Regions from separate parts of the Desulfovibrio psychrotolerans genome, predicted to be linked through region 1. Evidence: predicted binding sites of a transcription regulator. Region 1 holds the regulator's gene; each other region holds the start of a gene.

Region 1 (5,823 bases):
GTAAGCTCGGGCAGTATCATCGTTTTATCCAGGTATTCACCCAGTTTCATTATCTGTGTCCTAGAATGTGGGGTCAATCAGGCCGAAGTCGCCGTTTTTCCGGCGGTAGATTACATTCACACGCTCAGTCTCGGCATTCAGAAACACAAGGAAGTCGTAGTCCAGCGAATCCAACTGCAGAGCGGCTTCATCAATACCCATGGGCTTGGGCGTAAAGTGGTCCGTGCCCACAATGGTCCGTTCCCGCCCGGAGCCGGTATCCGCATAGCTTATAATGTCCTCGCGAACGGCAATGTTGGCTCCGCCGCGGCGATGATCCTTGTTCTTTTCCGCATGCTTTTTCACCTGTGCGGCAAGCTTGTCAAACACAAGATCGACCGTGGCGTACATGTCTTCGGACTTTTCAGAAGCGGAAAGGTTGAGGTTGTCAGAAACCAGTGTCACATCAATCCTGTGGCGGTAGTTTTCCACGGACATGCCCACCTGCATTTCCAACCTGCCGGAATGGCGTATGAATTTCCCCAACTTTTCAAAGCGTCTACGGGCATACTTTTTCAGATGGTCGGAAGGCTCGAAGTTCTTGAAAGTGAATGCGATGTTCATATATGCCTCCTTAGGTTCGGCGGGCGCACCGTGTGTGAGTCCGCACGGGTATCTCTGGCAGTGTATCCGCATTCCCTGTCCTGCGCATACCGCCTGCACATTCGGGGTTTCTCCTAATACGCGGAAACCTAGAACGCGGACTTTCGCTTGGAGGACGAGGGAATGTCCATTGCAGTACGATACTTCGCAACGGTCCTGCGGGCAATATTCAACTGCAACTTTTCTTTCAAAATTTCACCTATGCGTTCGTCACTGAGCGGGCGTCGGGGGTCTTCTCCCTGAACCAGTTGTCTGATAAGGGCCTTTACGCTCTCAGAACCCACCGAGCTGCCGTCATCCATCCCTATGGCACTGTTAAAGAAGAACTTAAGCTCAAAAATACCGTGCGGGGTAGACACATACTTACTGGTGGTAATGCGGCTCACCGTGGATTCATGCATGCCAATATCTTCTGCAATGTCTTTAAGAATGAGCGGCTTAAGCTGGGTGACCCCCTCTTCGAAGAACCCTCTCTGGTATTTGACGATGCTTTCCATCACCTTGTACAGGGTGCGCTGCCGCTGATGCAGACTTTTAATGAGCCACGAGGCAGAGCGCATCTTTTCCTGAAAGTAATCCTTATCCGGCCCGGAAACAGTGGGAAGACAGTCCACAATATCGCTCAACTGCAGACTGGGCAGTCCTTCTTCGTTGAGAATAATGACAAATTCGCCGTCATACTTGTGCACAAAGACATCGGGGGAAACATACTGCGGTTCGCTGCTGCCAAAGCTGGCACCGGGCATGGGATCGAGCGTGAGGATAAGGTCGATATATTCCTTCAGATCGTCCATGTTTATACGGAACTTACGGCACAGGGGCTTGTAGCGGCGCTTTTCAAGGTCTTCCAGATGTTCGCGCACCAATTCCACCAGAACGGGGTCGCGGTCATATCCGAGCACTTCTATCTGCACCAGCAGGCATTCCTGCGGGCTTCGGGCTGCCACACCCACAGGGTCAAAGCGCTGTACCCTGCGCAGCATTACCTCCACCTCTGGTACGGTGGCCCCGGCCATATCTGCAATTTCCTCCATCGTGGCCTGCAAATAGCCGTTGGAGCCGATATTGCCGATGATCACTTCCCCTATGGTTCTCTGCTCTTCCGTTATGGAGGAAAGCGTGAGCTGCCACGAGAGATGGCCGTCCAACGATGGGCGCGAGGTGAGTCGCGCTTCAAACGATGTCATCTCTTCAGGTATTTCGGCATCTCGGGAGGATGTTTGCCTGCTGGTACTGGAAAAATCGCCCAGATAGTCTTCCCAGTCCGCGTTGGTGGCAAGCTCCTTATCATAGGCTTCCACAGCCTCAGAACGTATTTCCGCAGCTTCCGTGGCATCAGCGGGCGTTATGCTCTCGGCAGATTCTTCCAGAAAGGGATTTTCCAGCAACTCCTGCTGTACGGTTTCCATCAGTTCAAGCCGGGAGAGCTGCAGCAGCTTAATTGCCTGCTGCAGTTGGGGGGTCATAACCAGCTGCTGGGAGAGCTTGAGTTGTTGCCGTAGTTCTAATGCCATAGGTACGATATTCCCGGAGTAGTGCCGTGCATCAAGGGGGTTGACGCGCTGCTGGAAGCGCGGTCCGGACCTCTATCAAGAAGCATTCCAAAACTGCAAACCTGAGTCCCTTTTGCCATACAAGCACTAACCATGCAACAGAGAAAAGCCCGTAAAACGGGCTTTTGCGCGATCAGAAAGAAATGTCTTGCAAAATATTCAAAAAGGTCGGGAAAAAGTCACGACACCTACAGGCAGAATCCTTCTCCCAGATACACCCTGCGAGCCTTGGGATCGTTCACTATCTGGCTGGGGGTGCCGTTAAGGATTATCTGCCCCTCATATACAAGATAGGCCCGGTCGCAGATATTCAGGGTCTCGCGCACATTGTGGTCCGAAATGAGAACCCCTATCCCACGGTTGCTGAGCCCGCGTATGATGCTCTGAATATCATCCACGGCCAGAGGGTCAATTCCTGCGAAAGGCTCGTCCAGCAGAATGAACCGGGGCTTGCGGATAAGTGCGCGGGCTATTTCCAGCCTGCGCCGTTCGCCCCCTGAAAGATGCATTGCCATGGAATCCGCTATGCGGGTGATGCGAAATTCCTCAAGAAGCATGTCGGCCCGCTTTCGCTGCACGTTTATGGGGAGTCCCGTGTGCTCTAAGATAAGCTCCAGATTTTGTCGCACAGTGAGCTTGCGGAAAATGGAACTTTCCTGCGGAAGATAACTCAGGCCTACGCGTGCGCGTTCATGCAAGGGCCAATCCGTCACGTCCGTGCCGTCATAGCGCACAAGGCCGCTGGTAGGTTTTACTATGCCTATGAGCATATAAAACGTGGTAGTTTTGCCCGCACCGTTGGGGCCGAGCAATCCCACCACCTCCCCCTGCTTCATGCTCAGGGAAATGCCGCGCACCACTTCGTGCTTGCCGTAATGCTTGGTCAGAGATTCCGCTTCCAGAAACGACATGCGGACCCGCTAGTTGAAGCGCTTGGGAGCGGTAAAAATGGCTTCCACGGGTTTGTCGGAAGACCCGAGCACCTCGCTCTTGTTCTCTTTGACGTAGAAGTTGATGGTGTGCCCCTGAATGCTGTTTTCGCCATCACGGAGTATGGGTTGCCCCTCCATGACCAGAATACCGGTAGTCAAATCGTAAGTAGCCTTGGCACAGGAGCCATTTTTGCCATCCTGCATGGTCACGCGAACACTGCCTTCGGCGATGATGCGTTCAATTTGCCCAGCATCCATGGCGGGGGCTTCCTCTTTCTTTTTCCCGCTGTTCCCGGACGAAGAGAGCACCACGGTTATGGAGTCCGCCCAGAGCTGGGCATCCGGATGGGTGACATGCACCTTGCCCAGAAAACGTACATTCTGTCCGGTCGCGTCATAGGAAAGTTTGTCAGAGGTTATCCGTACAGGAATTTCCTCCTGTGCGCGGGCAGGACCGGCCAGGCAGATTGCCATGGCAAAAACGCCGACTGCCAGCAGCAGGCAGCACATCGTCCGGGAGCGCATAGCCCGGCAACGCGGCATTCCTGTGGCTGGTGTTTCCGTGTGTATTCTTTGGATCATGTTACGGTTTGCCCTCCATAATATCATTCAGTCCTTGGCGGATGCGCATCTCTACGGCCACTCCGCCTTCGGCGCGTAAAACGTTGTCATTCAGATAAACAGTCACTCCGGAAGCGGTACCGAACAGGTCGGGACCGTCAAATCGGGCCTCTCCCGGTATGTTCAACGTGTGGTCGGTTCCATTGTAGATAAGCAGGTCGGAGCGAATAAAGCCGCCGTCCCGTTCAATCTCCACATTTTCCCACAGCCTGGCAAGGCGGTCCTGCTGGCTTACCACCCCCCTGCTGGAGCGCACCAGCAGTTCGCTGTGGTCCGAGCGTAAATAATAAACAATTTCGGGCTGCGAAACCTGAATCACGCCCCCTGCCTGTTCATACCATGCTCCACGGGCCTTGAGCTTCCATACTTCCTCGCCCTTCTCGCCCTGAGTAAGCTCCACACCCCGTAAAGAAAGATCAACGGCAGATTCAGGCCCCATCTGTCCTTTGCGCACAGCCTGCCTGATTTCTGTCACCGCACGGTTGCTCACGTACGAGTGGATCACCGCGGCTGCCACTGCGGCTGCCACGAGAAGCAGGATGATGTGGCGCGTGCGCATCTACTCGTTCCAGCGGGCCATGGCGTCTGCAAGCTTGCCCTGCGCCTTGAGGACAAACCGTATCACTTCGCGTACGGCTCCGTCTCCGCCCCGCCTCTGGGTAACAAAGTGCGCCAGTTCGCACACCTCCGGCTGGGCATTGGACACTGCCACGGCCAAACCGACGGCACGCATAGGCGCAAGGTCAACCCAGTCATCACCCACATAGGCCATCTGGCTCAATTCGATGCCGTACTTGACTCGGATTTGCTCCAAACAGTCCATTTTGTCCAGATATCCCGCAAAATAGTCATCTATGCCCAGCGAGAGAATCCGGCTTTTGACCGCCTCGGACTCAAGCCCGGTGATAACAGCCACATGAATGCCCTGACTCTGCGCGACCTTTATGCCCAGCCCGTCCTGCACGTTGAACCGTTTGGAAACGTTTCCCTGCACATCGTAATACAGTCCCCCGTCTGTGAGCACCCCGTCGCAGTCCAGCACGATAACGTGGATGTTACGGGCAATTTCCTCAGCACGCATACGTTATGTTCCACAGGGTTGAAAGATCAGCGAGAAGCGCGTCCAGCTTGTCCAGCGGCCAGCTGTTCGGGCCGTCGCACAGGGCCTTGTCCGGGTCCGGGTGGCATTCAAGGAACACCCCGTTCACACCGGCGGCTACCGCCGCGCGGGCCAGATGCGGCACAAACCGCCTGTCTCCGCCGGAGCTTGCGCCCTGTCCACCCGGCAACTGCACGGAATGGGTGGCATCAAAGACAACGGGCACGCCGAACCCTTGCATGATGGGCAGGGAACGAAAATCCACCACAAGATTGTTATAGCCGAACGAGGCCCCTCGCTCTGTGAGCAGGATTCGGCGGTTGCCGGTTGAGAAAAGCTTGTCCAGCGCAGGCTTCATGTCCCATGGCGCAACAAACTGCCCCTTCTTTACGTTCACCACGCGCCCGGTGTTGGCCGCAGCAAGCAAAAGGCTGGTCTGGCGGCACAGAAAGGCGGGAATCTGGAGCACGTCAGCCACCTCAGCCACATGAACGGCCTGCTCCGGCTCATGGATATCCGTCACCACAGGCAGCCCTGTGGCCTCCTTTATTCGGGCCAGCCATTCCAGCCCCTTGGCCAGTCCCGGACCACGAAACCCGTCCAAAGAAGTTCGGTTTGCCTTGTCGTAGGAACTTTTAAAAACGGCCGTAAGCCCATGGGCCAGCGCGGCCTCTTTCACCGCGTGAGCGGTTTCCAGAGCCAGTTCAAAGCTTTCCAGCGCACAGGGGCCGGCAAAGATGAACGGGCCGGTGGCAAGGGTTTCGTAGAGGGTGCCGTTATTTTCTGCGTGCATATGATTTCAGATATCCTGTCCGGTTGCTCCCCGTCGACGGGGTGAACATGGTAACGTAAGACCACCCTGAAAGGAAGTGCGTATCGGGGATGCACCCTTGTGCACCCCCGATTCATGTCAATGCCGAATGGCTAAAGCCCCCATATGTACGCCAGACATGCGCCAAATGAGCACACCGGGCGC
Region 2 (5,823 bases), on a different contig from region 1:
GCGGTAGATGTGCGCCATGTTGAGCGGTTTTTCGCGCAGCCGGCAGATGAGTATGTCGGTTTTGTCCATTCTGTCATGACGGAGAGGGCGGATTACGTCTGATTAAGCCTGATTGATGCTGCGTCGTATGGATATTTCGTGCGGTTTTCAGGGTGTGCGAACAGTGACGGCAAGGGGGAACTGGTAATGAGACCGGCAGTGATTATGGTTTCCGGGCGGGCGTGGGGGAGTTATCTTGCCATCATGCGGAGCCTTGGCAGAAGAGGCGTTCCTGTCCATGTTGTATCATGGGGGGTGGAGCAGGATATTCTTCGTGCCAGCCGGTATTACACAGCCGGGGTTGCCTTGCCCGCAGCATCGGGGGCGGACAGGCTGGCTGCACTGACGGAGTATGCGCAGCGCATAGGTGCGGAGGGGCGACCGGTGCTCTATTACTGCACCGATGAGGACGCCGCGTTTGCTGCGGACAACAGGCAGGCACTGGATGCCCGGTTCATTGTGCTGATGGGCGATGCGGACGGTTGTCGTATGTTGATGGGTAAGGACACGGTTGATGCGCTGGCACGCAGGAGCGGATTGCAGGTGCCCGGCACATGGCATGTGTCTGCGACGGAAGCACTTGACGCGTATGCGGGTGAATTCCGGTATCCCGTGGTGCTCAAGCCCTGCAACTGGAATTCCGGCGGGGGGGTGTCCATCAAGGCGGATATCATATTTTCATGGGAGGCGTTGCGGGAGCGCGCAGCGGCTGTACTGCACGGCGGGGGCGAAGTGGTGGTGCAGGACTATATTGAGGGCGGCGATGAGAGTGTGGAGTTTTTTCTGTTTTACAGGAGCCTTGATGGCGCACGGCTGCATGGCTGCACCGGGAGAAAGCTGCGGCAGTTTCCGCCCGGAGCGGGAATTATGGCCTTGGGGATGACCGATGCCATAGCGGATTTGCGAAGCGCGGGGGAAGCATTTATCTCAGCCGTGGACTACCGGGGGCTTGGCGGGGTGGAGTTCAAGCGCGGGAACGGCGGGTTGTATTTTATCGAGATGAGTACGCGGAGCGAAATGTTTCATAAGATAGCCATGGATGCAGGGGTTGATCTGCCGTGGATTGCTTATGCGGATGCGTGCGGTATTGACGCGGGGAACATTTCTGAACAGCGTGACGGCGTTTTGTACGTGAATGAGGTGCCGTATCTGCTGGTGGTTGCCCGGAAGCCTTCTTATTTTTTGCAGGATTGCCGACGGATGCTGAAAGGGCCGTTGCGGCTGGGCATGTTTGCTGCGGACGACGTAAAACCGTTTTTCCTGAAGATTGCTTCCAGCCTGCGCCGGGTGATGAACCGGACGCCGGGCAGATAACACGCAGGGCGGTGAGCATGTGATACCCCGTTGTCCGGAAGGATGGCGGGTTTTTTGTTTGTATGAGGAAGCGTGCCGAGGAGCCGCTCGGGAATGCGGCGGTGCAGGCGGGGGGGGAGGATTACCGGATAAGCGCGGTATGTGAATGTGTGTCGGGAAGTTTTACAAACAGCAGGGGGAGCGGTGCTGCCCGCTCCCCCGGATAAACCTCGCCGAACTAAGGCGTTGCTGTTTTACTGTGCCATTCTTTTGCGGAAGGCGATGAGGCCCAGAAGCCCGAGGCCGAAGATGAGGAAGGTGGAGGGCTCGGGGGTGACCATCAGGGAGACGTTGCCGCCTACGGAGATGCCCACATCGAAGAAGCCGTCACCCATTACGAACGTATTCAGAAGCAGGTTGTTGTTAAGGTCGAAGACCAAGAAGGCCTGATACAGGGGGTTGGCGGCCAGGAACTCTTCAAGGTCGCCGAAGGAGGCGTGGGAGAAGAGGTTGGTGCCGGGGTTGGAGGCGGCGAATTCAAAGATCATGTCTGTGGCACCAGAGAACAGGTTGCCGCCGAGGTCGGGCTGTGCGCCGTCACCCTTGCCGTATTCAAAGCTCATGTCCATCAGCAGCTGGGAACCGGCGATATTGTTATGGTCGCCATAGTACAGCTGCATGGAGCCGGTGGTGTACATGTAGTTGAGGGAGGACACGCCCAAGGGATTGCCGATACCGGGAACCACGTTATAGACGTAGCCGCCGAGGTCGGTGCTGTGGAAGAAGAACGAGCCGTCTACAAAGGGGTTGCCGTTGTTGTTTATGATCTGGATGGTGGCGAGGTAGGAGGAAAGTGAGAAGGTGTCGCCGTCATTCAGGATGCCGTCGCCTCCCAGATTCTGGGTGACGGTGCCTTCGCCCACAACGGTGAGCAGTTCAACGCCTGTGTAGGTGGAGCCGCCCGCGCCGCTGAGGTCGAGTGTCCAGTCCTGTACATATGCCGAAGCAGGAACGGTAAGGGCAAACACCAGAAGTGTTGCTGCCAGGAGGGAGAAAATCTTTTTCATGGTCGTATCCTTAGTTTTGGGTTTTCAACGAAGTTCGACCTGTCTATAGCAAGTGGCGTGCCAGTGTGTATTTATTTGGTATATAAGTGATTTTTTGTTGAATTTGGCGAAATGACCCTGTGTTTGTAAAGTTTGCCGACGAGTTTGGCAGCGGGGTTTACACTACCAGTAGTGCCAGCTTTGGGTGGCGAGAACGTGGGCGCAGAGCAGGCCGTTTGTCACCGCATGGGCGAGCACGCACTGCGTGGTGCTTTTTGTGAACCGGTAGAGCAGGTTGTAGGCGGCTCCGGCCATGATGCCCGCCACGAGGAAGGTGTGTTCCAGCCCGAAGAGCAGGGTTGTGGCGGCAAAACTGAAGGCTGTGAAGGTGCCCTGCGGCACGGCGAGAAAATTGCGGGAGATGAGGTAGCGGGAGAGGAACGAACGCCAGAAGAGTTCCTCGAACAGCGGAACCACAAGGGTGGCGCCCGTGACGCGGAGGAGGGTCATGGCTGCGCGTTCTGTCGGATGGGTGTACAGGTCCGGACGGAAGCCTTCTGCGGGGGCGGCGCCGAAGGGTACCCAGCCCAGCGGCAGCCAGAGCAGGAAGACGATGATGCCGCACAGCAGCGAGGCAAGGGTGCCGCGCATGGTGCGCAGGTCTGCGGCGGCGATTTCTGTGTAGTATTTGCGGAACAGCACCATGAGCAGAACGGGCAGGCCTATCTGTAATGGATAGAGTGCCTGCTTTTCCTGCGGGGCAAGGGCGAACCGTTCTCCCAGCAGGGCCACGGTTTCCGGAAAGGCGATGAAGAGCATGTAGGCGGCGAAGGGCAGCGTGCGTGCGAGCACGGGCAAGTGATCTGCGGACATGGCTATTCCTGCGGGGCTGAGGTTACTGAGACTTTGGACTTGAAGACGCCGGAGGAGGGCTGCGGGGAGGTGTCTATGAAGACATCCACGATGAGGCCCGTGACCAGCCCGGCGGGGGTGTCTGCGGCAATGAGCACCTCTATGACCTTGGCATCCACGCGCTCTGTGGGGGATTCTGTGAGCAGCCCCTTGGTGCCCATCATGGGCGTGACGCGCAGCACGGTGCCGGTGAATTTTTTGTCACCGAAGGCGTCGCAGGTGAAATAGGCCTGCTGGCCGGGAAGGACGGTGTTGAAATCGGCTTCGTCCACCTCTGCACGGATGTTCAGGGTGGAGATGTCGCCCACGCGCAGGACGGGGCTGGGGAAGAAGATGGAGACGTTCTCGCCGGGGTGGCGGTAACGGCGCAGCACTGTGCCGTCCAGCGGGGAGCGCAGTTGCGTGGACAGCAGGGCGGCCTGCGCTTCTGCGACCTTGCTGCGGGAAGCCTGCAGGCGCGCGTGGGCCATGAGGATGTCTTCCCTGCGCGAGAGGTTGAGGGTGACAAGGTGGCGCTGCATTGCCTCTTCATGCTCACGCTGGGCGACCTTGTATTCCGTGACGGCGCGGTCCAGTTCTTCCGGTGCGATGATCTGCTGGTGCAGCAGGGTTTGCCTGCGCATCATTTCGGTGCGGGCGTTGTCCATGAGGGTGCGCATGCGCTGGACGACAATCCATGATGCTGACTTTTCCTCCTGCCGGGCTCCGGAAACGACCTTATCATACTCTGCCTGCATGGCCTCCTGCTCGGCAAGGGCCGTATCCAGCCGCGCCTTGTGCTCGTCGGACTTGAGCTGGGCCACCACCTGACCGCGGCGCACCGGATCTGCCTCATGCACGAGAACATCGGCCACGATGCCGCTGTATTCGAAGGCCAGATCGATTTCTTCTGACGCGGGTTCCACCCTGCCGACACCGCAGACCCACGGAGAGGGAGGCGCGAGCGGCGGGGCGGCCTGCATGGCGGGCGTGGCATTGTGCACTGAGGGCAGGTAGCGGGAAAGCATGTCCGGGGCAGCCATGTGGATGCCCGCTGCGGCCAGTGCCAGCAGGATGAGGAGGAGCAATGCGGTTCTCATGGTGCGTTGTCCTTTATCTGTCCGTCTTCTATCAGGGCCACGCGGGTGGCGAATGTGCGGATGCGCTGGTCGTGGGTGACGATGACCACGGCCTTGCGGTGCTCGCGGCAGAGGGTGCGCATGAGTTCCATGACACGCTGACCGTTTTCCGAGTCCAGTGCGGCGGTGGGTTCGTCCGCGAGGATGATGTTCGGCTCGCCCACCAGTGCGCGGGCAATGGCGAGCCGCTGCTTCTGCCCGCCGCTCAGGGTGTCCGGGTAGAGTCCGGTTTTTCCGGATAGCCCCACGGAGTCGAGGCAGGCCAAGGCAGCCGCCTTTGCCTTGCCGCCCGTGATGTTGCGCAGGCGCAGGGTGACGAGCAGGTTGTCCAGCACGGTCAGCGCGGGAAAGAGGTTATATTCCTGAAAGATGAAGCCGATGTGGCGCAGCCGTACGCGGGCCATCTGGTGCCTGTTCATGGTGGTGACCTCTTCGCCCGCGATCATGACCGAGCCGGAGGTGGGAGCCAGAATGCAGCCCATGATGGAGAGCAGGGTGGTCTTGCCGCTGCCGGACGGCCCCATGAGCAGGAGGATTTCGCCCGCCGAGGCGTGCACCGAAACGTTGCGCAGGGCGTGGAATTCCGACGGCGGCGCACCGAAGGTTTTGTGTATGCCGTGCAGGCGTATGAGCGGGGGGTGGTTCATCAGCGGCCCCTGAACACGATGGCGGGGTCTATGTGCAGCACCTTATTGATGGAGACGCAGGCGGAGGTGACGCACATGACGACGGTGAGAAGGAACATGCCGGTGGCCAGTTCGGCCGGAATGAGAATGGGCATGGCCGTGTAGCCGCTTATGGCCGCCAGTATGACCGATATGCCCATGCCGAAGCCGTAGCCGAAGAAGGCGCTTATGAGTGCCTGAGCCAGAATGATGCGGTAGATGAAACTGTCCGGGGCCCCCATGGCCTTGATGGTGGCAAATTCACTCAGGTGGTCCATGGTGGTGGCGTAGAGGGTCTGGGCGACCACCACCGTACCCACCACCAGCCCCAGAAAGGCGGCAATGAGCATGCCCGTGCCTGCGCCGGTGTTGAACATCCAGTACAACTGCGTTTTCTTGCGGAATTCCGGCGTGGTGTAGACATCATGCTGGGGGAAAAGGGTTGCCACCTGCTGCCTGACGGCATCGGCAGGCACTTCCGGGCTGAGGCGGAGCAGGATGTAGGTCATTTCATCCGGTTCCATGCGGGAGATGGTCCGGGCGTTTTCAAAGGTGGTGAACACGTACGGGGACGTGGTGAAAGAGCGTATGCCGCGTGTGAAGCCCACCACCCTGGCTTTGCGGTTGTTAATCTCCACATACTGGCCCAGTTGTGAGATGCCGAGCTGACGCATGTAGAGCTGGTCCATGATGATGCCCCCCTCCAGCGAGAGCGATTCTGCGCCGCCCTGCACCAGCCCCCATGGACCG
Region 3 (5,823 bases), on a different contig from region 1:
GGTTACGGTCGCCTGCGTCCATGGGCAGGGGGGGCAGGGTGTCTACGCCAACGCGCAGTTCGTCCTTGACCTTGCAGGACTTGGCGCAGCCCTTCTTGAGCTGCTCGAAGATGTCTGCCAGCTGCTCGCCGAGGTACACCGACATGATGGCGGGCGGAGCTTCGTTGGCACCGAGGCGATGGTCGTTGCTTGCGGAGGCAACGGTGGCACGCAGCAGCGGGCCGTACTTGTGCACGGCGCGGATGGCGGCGGCGCAGAACACCAGGAACTGCATGTTCTCGTGCGGGGTGTCGCCGGGATCGAACAGGCTGCCCAGGCTGGCGTTGCCGATGGAGTAGTTAACATGCTTGCCGGAGCCGTTAATGCCCGCAAAGGGCTTTTCGTGCAGCAGGCACACCATGCCGTAGCGCAGGGCCACTTCCTTGAGGGTGGTCATCACCATCTGGTTGTGGTCGGTGGCAAGGTTGGAATTTTCGTAGATGGGAGCGATTTCAAACTGGCCGGGAGCCACTTCGTTGTGGCGGGTCTTTACGGGCACGCCCAGCTTGTACAGTTCGCGCTCCACTTCCATCATGAAGGACAGCACGCGCGGCGGAATGGCGCCGAAGTAGTGGTCTTCCATCTCCTGACCCTTGGCGGAAGGCGCGCCGAAGAGGGTGCGGCCTGCAAGCTGCAGGTCGGGACGGTTGAGCACAAAGTTGCGGTCCACGAGGAAGTATTCCTGCTCGGGGCCTGCGTAGGACTGCACACGCTCATCGGACGCCTTGCCGAAGAACTTGAGCACGCGCTGCGCCTGCGTGTTCAGGGCCTGCTGGGAACGCAGCAGGGGGGTTTTCTTGTCCAGCGCCTCTCCGGTCCAGGAGACGAAAGCGGTGGGAATGCACAGGGTGGTGCCGTTGGGGTTTTCCCGGATGTAGGCGGGGTTGGTCACGTCCCATGCGGTGTAGCCGCGTGCTTCGAAGGTGCTGCGCAGGCCGCCGCTGGGGAAGCTGGAGGCATCCGGCTCGCCCTGAATGAGCAGCTTGCCCGAAAATTCGGCAATGGCGCCGCCCTTGCCGTCCGGGGTGAGGAAGCCGTCGTGCTTTTCGGCGGTCATGCCGGTGAGGGGATAGAAAACGTGGGTGTAGTGGGTGGCACCCTTGGATACGGCCCAGTCCTTCATGGCGTTGGCAACGGTTTCTGCGATGGAGGGGTCCATCTGCTCGCCTTTGTCCATAGTGCGCTTGAGGGTTTTGTACACGTTCTTGGGCAGACGTTCCTTCATGACCTTGTCGCTGAACACGTTGCAGCCAAAGAGGTCGGTGGGCTTTTCTTCCATGAAGTTCAGGGGCTTTTCGGTTGCCCTGAAGTTGTTGACGGCGGTGATGGCGTTCAGCCGGGCCTGGGATCCGCTCATGTTTACAGCTCCTTGCAGAAGTTTGTTAACTCCCCGGAAAGGGATTTTGTTCCTATGACCAGCCCTGGGCGGGCTCCCTGCCAATGAAAAATCAGTTCCGGCCCGGTGGTTGCGGCGTGGCCGCCAACGGTTCAGGCGTGTTTCTGAAGAATAGCACGTTCAGTGCCAGTGCTTGTATGTCGGCACGTTAGCAGCATTGATTCTCCATTGCCACAGTTTTTCAATGCTTAAATTTACAAAAAAAGCAAAAAACAGCAGGTGGACCCCTGTCTGTATGTGCCAAAATTGTAAAAATTGGATAAAGCGCGCATGGGGCGAGCCTTTTTGTACTGACAAATTTGTAATATGGAGAGGCGGCACAGGGTGCGGCCTACGAAAAACGTGGCCGGAGAGTGCAGGATGGGGGGCATATGCGATGACTCCAGCAGCTCCGGAGAAGTGAATTGCACGACGGAAGGCTAATGGAATGGGGCGGCATGCCGATAAGGGGGATGGAGTTGCCGCAGAGAGGTTGATGCGGCAGCGGTGTGCGGGGTTGTTATGGCCTCAGGCATGCAAGGAGATGAGCAGATGAACGGCATTCAGGCTGGATATGGCGCAGATGCGTATGGGTTCGGGCAACTGTTCGGGCTTTCGCGCGGGGCTGCGGGTGGTTCCGGTTCCCTGATGGGGAACGGGCGCGTTTCTGTTGCTGCCCGGCAGGGCGAAGATGTGTCTGCGGTGTTTGCCGCGGACGTGGTTTCGCGCATCACGCCGCCAGACACTGAGCGTTTGCAGGGCCCGGAGGCCCTTGCAGGCTTTGGGGAAGACGAGCAGGGGCTTGCCGGGGCGTTGCAGCGCACGGTGGAGCATGTGCAGGAGCGCTACGGGAAGGAAGCTGCCACGGCGGTGATGGGCATGATGTACAGCCGCATTGCCGAGGGTGGTGTGACCGAAGATTCGCTGGGCAAGGGATTGCTGGACAGCGTGCGGTTTATTGACCGCAATTTCGGTATGGCCGAGGGCGATGCCTTTATGGCCGAGCTGAACGGCGACCTGAACGAGCAGATGAATGCCTATTTCGACAACGGGCTGAGCGAGCGATTTTTTGCCGCTACGCCGGGAACGGCCTCGATATCGCAATCCTTTTCCACCGCCCTTGCCACGGTTGCCAAGGAAGCCGGGCAGGACACGGCGGACGGGATTCTGGCCCTGCTGGAGCCGGCCATGGCGGATACGGAGAACCCGCTTGAGGCGCTGAAGGCGGCGCTTTCCGAAGCGGACGGGATGCTGGGCGAAGAGCATGCCGGGCTTTCGTTCACCGGCCTGCTGGCGCAGAATGTGGCGCAGGGCGAGGCCGCTCTTGCCCCCAAGGTGGGAACGCTGCTGGACCTGACGGTGTAGCGTCGCTGCGGAAAAGTCTGTGTAGCGTCGCTGCTGAAAGGTCGATGTAGCGTTGCTGGTGATTTGCGCCGCAAGCAAAAATCTTAAATTTGTTGTACTTTCAAATAAGACGGGCCGCCGGAGCAATTCCGGCGGCCCGTCATGTTTACAAGATTAGAGGATGGGCAGATAGCGCTTGATCTCGTACTCCGAAACATGGGTGCGGTATTCGTCCCATTCTATGAGCTTGTTGCCCACAACGTTACGGTGCAGGTGGTCGCCGAGAATGGTCTTCATGAGCGCAGAGCCTTTGAGAAGCATGGCGGCTTCGTACAGTGAACCGGGCAGGGAATCTATTCCCTTGGCGGTAAGGTTTTCGCTCTCCATGGCGAAGATGTTTTCTTCTACCGCGGCGGGCAGTGCGTAGCTCTTTTCTATGCCTTCCAGCCCTGCGCCGAGCATGACGGCAAAGGCGAGATAGGGGTTTGCGGCAGGGTCGGGGCTGCGCAGCTCTATGCGGGTGGCGGCTTCCTTGCCGGGTTTGTACATGGGCACCCGGATAAGGGCGGAGCGGTTGCGCTGTGCCCACGCGATATAGACCGGGGCCTCATAGCCCGGCACAAGCCGCTTGTAGGAGTTTACCCACTGGTTGGTGATGCAGGTGAATTCCTTGGCGTGGCGCAGAAGACCTGCGATGTAGGCGCGGGCGTCGCCGGAAAGGTGGTGCGGGTCGTTGGCATCGAAGAAGGCGTTTTTGCCGTTCTTAAACAGCGACTGGTGCACATGCATGCCTGAGCCGTTTTCGCCGAATATGGGCTTGGGCATGAAGCTGGCGTAGCAGCCGTGCTTGCGGGCAATCTCCTTGACCACAACCTTGTAGGTCATGGCGATGTCGGCCATTTTCAGGGCTTCGTTGTAGCGCAGGTCTATTTCGTGCTGCGAGGGAGCCACCTCGTGGTGCGAGTATTCCACGGGAATGCCCATGCGTTCCAGCGCGAAGATGATTTCGCGGCGCACGTCGTTGCCGAGGTCGAGCGGGGGGGCGTCGAAGTAGCCGCCCGAATCAAGCGGCTGCGGGCAGGAGGAACTGGCGAAAAGGAAGAACTCCAGTTCCGGACCTACATAATATGTGTAGCCCTTCTGGGCGGCGCGTTCCACATGCTTGCGCAGAATATAGCGGGGGTCGCCCTCATAGGGGGTGCCGTCCGGGCTTTTTATGTCGCAGAACATGCGGGCCACGGGGCGTTCCAGCGGGCGCCATGCGCATATCTGGAAGGTGGTGGCGTCCGGGAAGGCGACCATGTCCGATTCCTCAATGCGGGTGAAGCCCAGAATGGAGGAGCCGTCGAAACCCATGCCCTCTTCGAAGGCGGCTTCCAGTTCGCTGGGGGTTACCTGAAAGCTTTTCAGGGTGCCCAGAATGTCCACGAACCAGAACTGGACGAAGCTGACATTGTATTCCTTCACAGCCTTGATGACATCGTCACCGTTTTTGCAGTTGAACACCGGATAGTTGTTCATCCTCCGTACCTCCATGCTTGAATATTGCGTGCGGTTCCTTGGGGCTGACCGCTGTGGCGACACCGGACCGCTGTCTATGGCAGTCATCGGCAAATTATCACGATATTGTGAAAAGAGGCAAGGGCGGGTCGAAAAAGACTCTGCGCCGTCGCCGTGTCAGCATTTTCATGGGCCGCATCTGCGGCTTTTTTGTTGTACCACCTGCAATCGGCATTGCAAGGTCAGATTGTGTCATTTTTCAACAAAAATGTAGGATGGCGAGAGGTTGCATGCTGTTTGTGCAATGCATGGTTAGCAGGGGAGAAAAGTGCGCTATGCAGGCGCGGATACTCTTTTGTAAATAAAATCCTGATATTATGCGGCGATAAGTGTTCACTGACTTCGGCATGATCTTTGTAATGGGCGGAACATCGTGTGGCTGCGCTGAGCGAGCGCACACGGCAGATTATCATATCATGAGAGAGGAAGAAGCAATGAACAAGATGTCTCGCCGTCAGATGTTGACCGCGCTCGGGGGTGCCGTTGTGGGTGGCGCCCTTGTTTCCGCCGTGCCCGGTGTTTCGCCCGTGCCCGCCCATGCCGCGTCCGGTTTTCCCGCCGTGGAGATGTGGACTCCGCACAAGCTGGACCCGAAGGAATGTGCGCCTGTGGCGTATGAAGGGTACTGGAACAAGGGGCTGGGCTGCGGTTATGGCGCGTTCTACAGTATTGTAGGTGTGATGGGCGAAAAGTACGGCGCGCCCTACAATCAGTTTCCGCACCATATGCTGGAAGTGGGCAAGGGCGGCATCTCCGACTGGGGCACCATCTGCGGGGCCCTGCTGGGCGCTGCATCCGCCTTTGCGCTGTTCTGGGGACGCAAGGAGCGCGATGCCATGGTGACCGAACTGTTCCGCTGGTATGAGAAGACCGCCTTCCCCATCTATAACCCCGGTGCGGACGGGCGTGTTGTCGGGCCCCTGCCCACCAGCGTTGCCGGGTCTGTGCTGTGCCATGTTTCGGTTTCCAAGTGGTCGTTCGAAACCGGGATTGATGCCAACTCCAAGACCCGCTCCGAACGCTGCGGACGCCTGACCGCAGACGTTGCCGCCAAGGCTATCGAGATTATGAACGCGAAGATTGACGGCAGCTTCAAGGCCGCTTTTGCCACACCGGAATCCGTAGCCTACTGTGGCTCGTGCCATGATGAAGGCATGCAGTCGCCCATAGTCAAGGGCATTCAGGACTGTACGCCCTGTCACTCCGGGTCCAAGCACGTGATGGATAAGTTCAAGAACCATCCGTAGCCGGTTGCATGCGTCCCCGCACAGGAACGTTTTAAACAGCCGTTTGGCCGGAGACGGGCTGCATAAACGCAGTGCCGTCCATGAAACAGCCCCCGGAACGCTTTATTCTGAGCGTTCCGGGGGCGTTGCCGTTACCGGAAAGCGGAGGTTTGACGAGATACCGCCAACCATATACAGAACGTGAGCGGATGCTCGGCAGGGTAGGACAGTGCGCAGGCGCTTTGCGGAGCAGCTTTTTGCAGGTGCGGCGGCGGAGCC

The links. The regulator sigma-54, encoded in region 1, starts transcription at its own class of promoters, with help from an activator protein. The targets are predictions, from matches to a motif close to CTGGCACGGNNNNTGCTT.
Region 2: the regulator sigma-54 is predicted to act here: its motif matches at 2,446-2,463, upstream of HUV26_RS09845 (PEP-CTERM sorting domain-containing protein).
Region 3: the regulator sigma-54 is predicted to act here: its motif matches at 1,548-1,565, upstream of HUV26_RS05790 (glutamine synthetase III family protein).

Annotation. Positions count from the first base shown of each region.
Region 1 covers NZ_BLVP01000001.1:139,443-145,265, reverse strand. Annotated here, with positions in the region: gene HUV26_RS00640 (PTS sugar transporter subunit IIA) at 1-50, opposite strand, end outside; gene hpf (ribosome hibernation-promoting factor, HPF/YfiA family) at 61-603, opposite strand; gene rpoN (RNA polymerase factor sigma-54) at 732-2,156, opposite strand; gene lptB (LPS export ABC transporter ATP-binding protein) at 2,384-3,106, opposite strand; gene HUV26_RS00620 (LptA/OstA family protein) at 3,116-3,601, opposite strand; gene lptC (LPS export ABC transporter periplasmic protein LptC) at 3,711-4,307, opposite strand; gene HUV26_RS00610 (KdsC family phosphatase) at 4,308-4,829, opposite strand; gene kdsA (3-deoxy-8-phosphooctulonate synthase) at 4,819-5,640, opposite strand.
Region 2 covers NZ_BLVP01000008.1:473,584-479,406, forward strand. Annotated here, with positions in the region: gene HUV26_RS09835 (PIG-L deacetylase family protein) at 1-102, shown strand, start outside; gene HUV26_RS09840 (carboxylate--amine ligase) at 187-1,353, shown strand; gene HUV26_RS09845 (PEP-CTERM sorting domain-containing protein) at 1,587-2,399, opposite strand; gene HUV26_RS09850 (CAAX prenyl protease-related protein) at 2,562-3,251, opposite strand; gene HUV26_RS09855 (HlyD family secretion protein) at 3,254-4,369, opposite strand; gene HUV26_RS09860 (ABC transporter ATP-binding protein) at 4,366-5,055, opposite strand; gene HUV26_RS09865 (ABC transporter permease) at 5,055-5,823, opposite strand, start outside.
Region 3 covers NZ_BLVP01000006.1:109,720-115,542, reverse strand. Annotated here, with positions in the region: gene HUV26_RS05790 (glutamine synthetase III family protein) at 1-1,396, opposite strand, end outside; gene HUV26_RS05785 (hypothetical protein) at 1,967-2,779, shown strand; gene HUV26_RS05780 (glutamine synthetase family protein) at 2,933-4,279, opposite strand; gene HUV26_RS05775 (split-Soret cytochrome c) at 4,753-5,565, shown strand.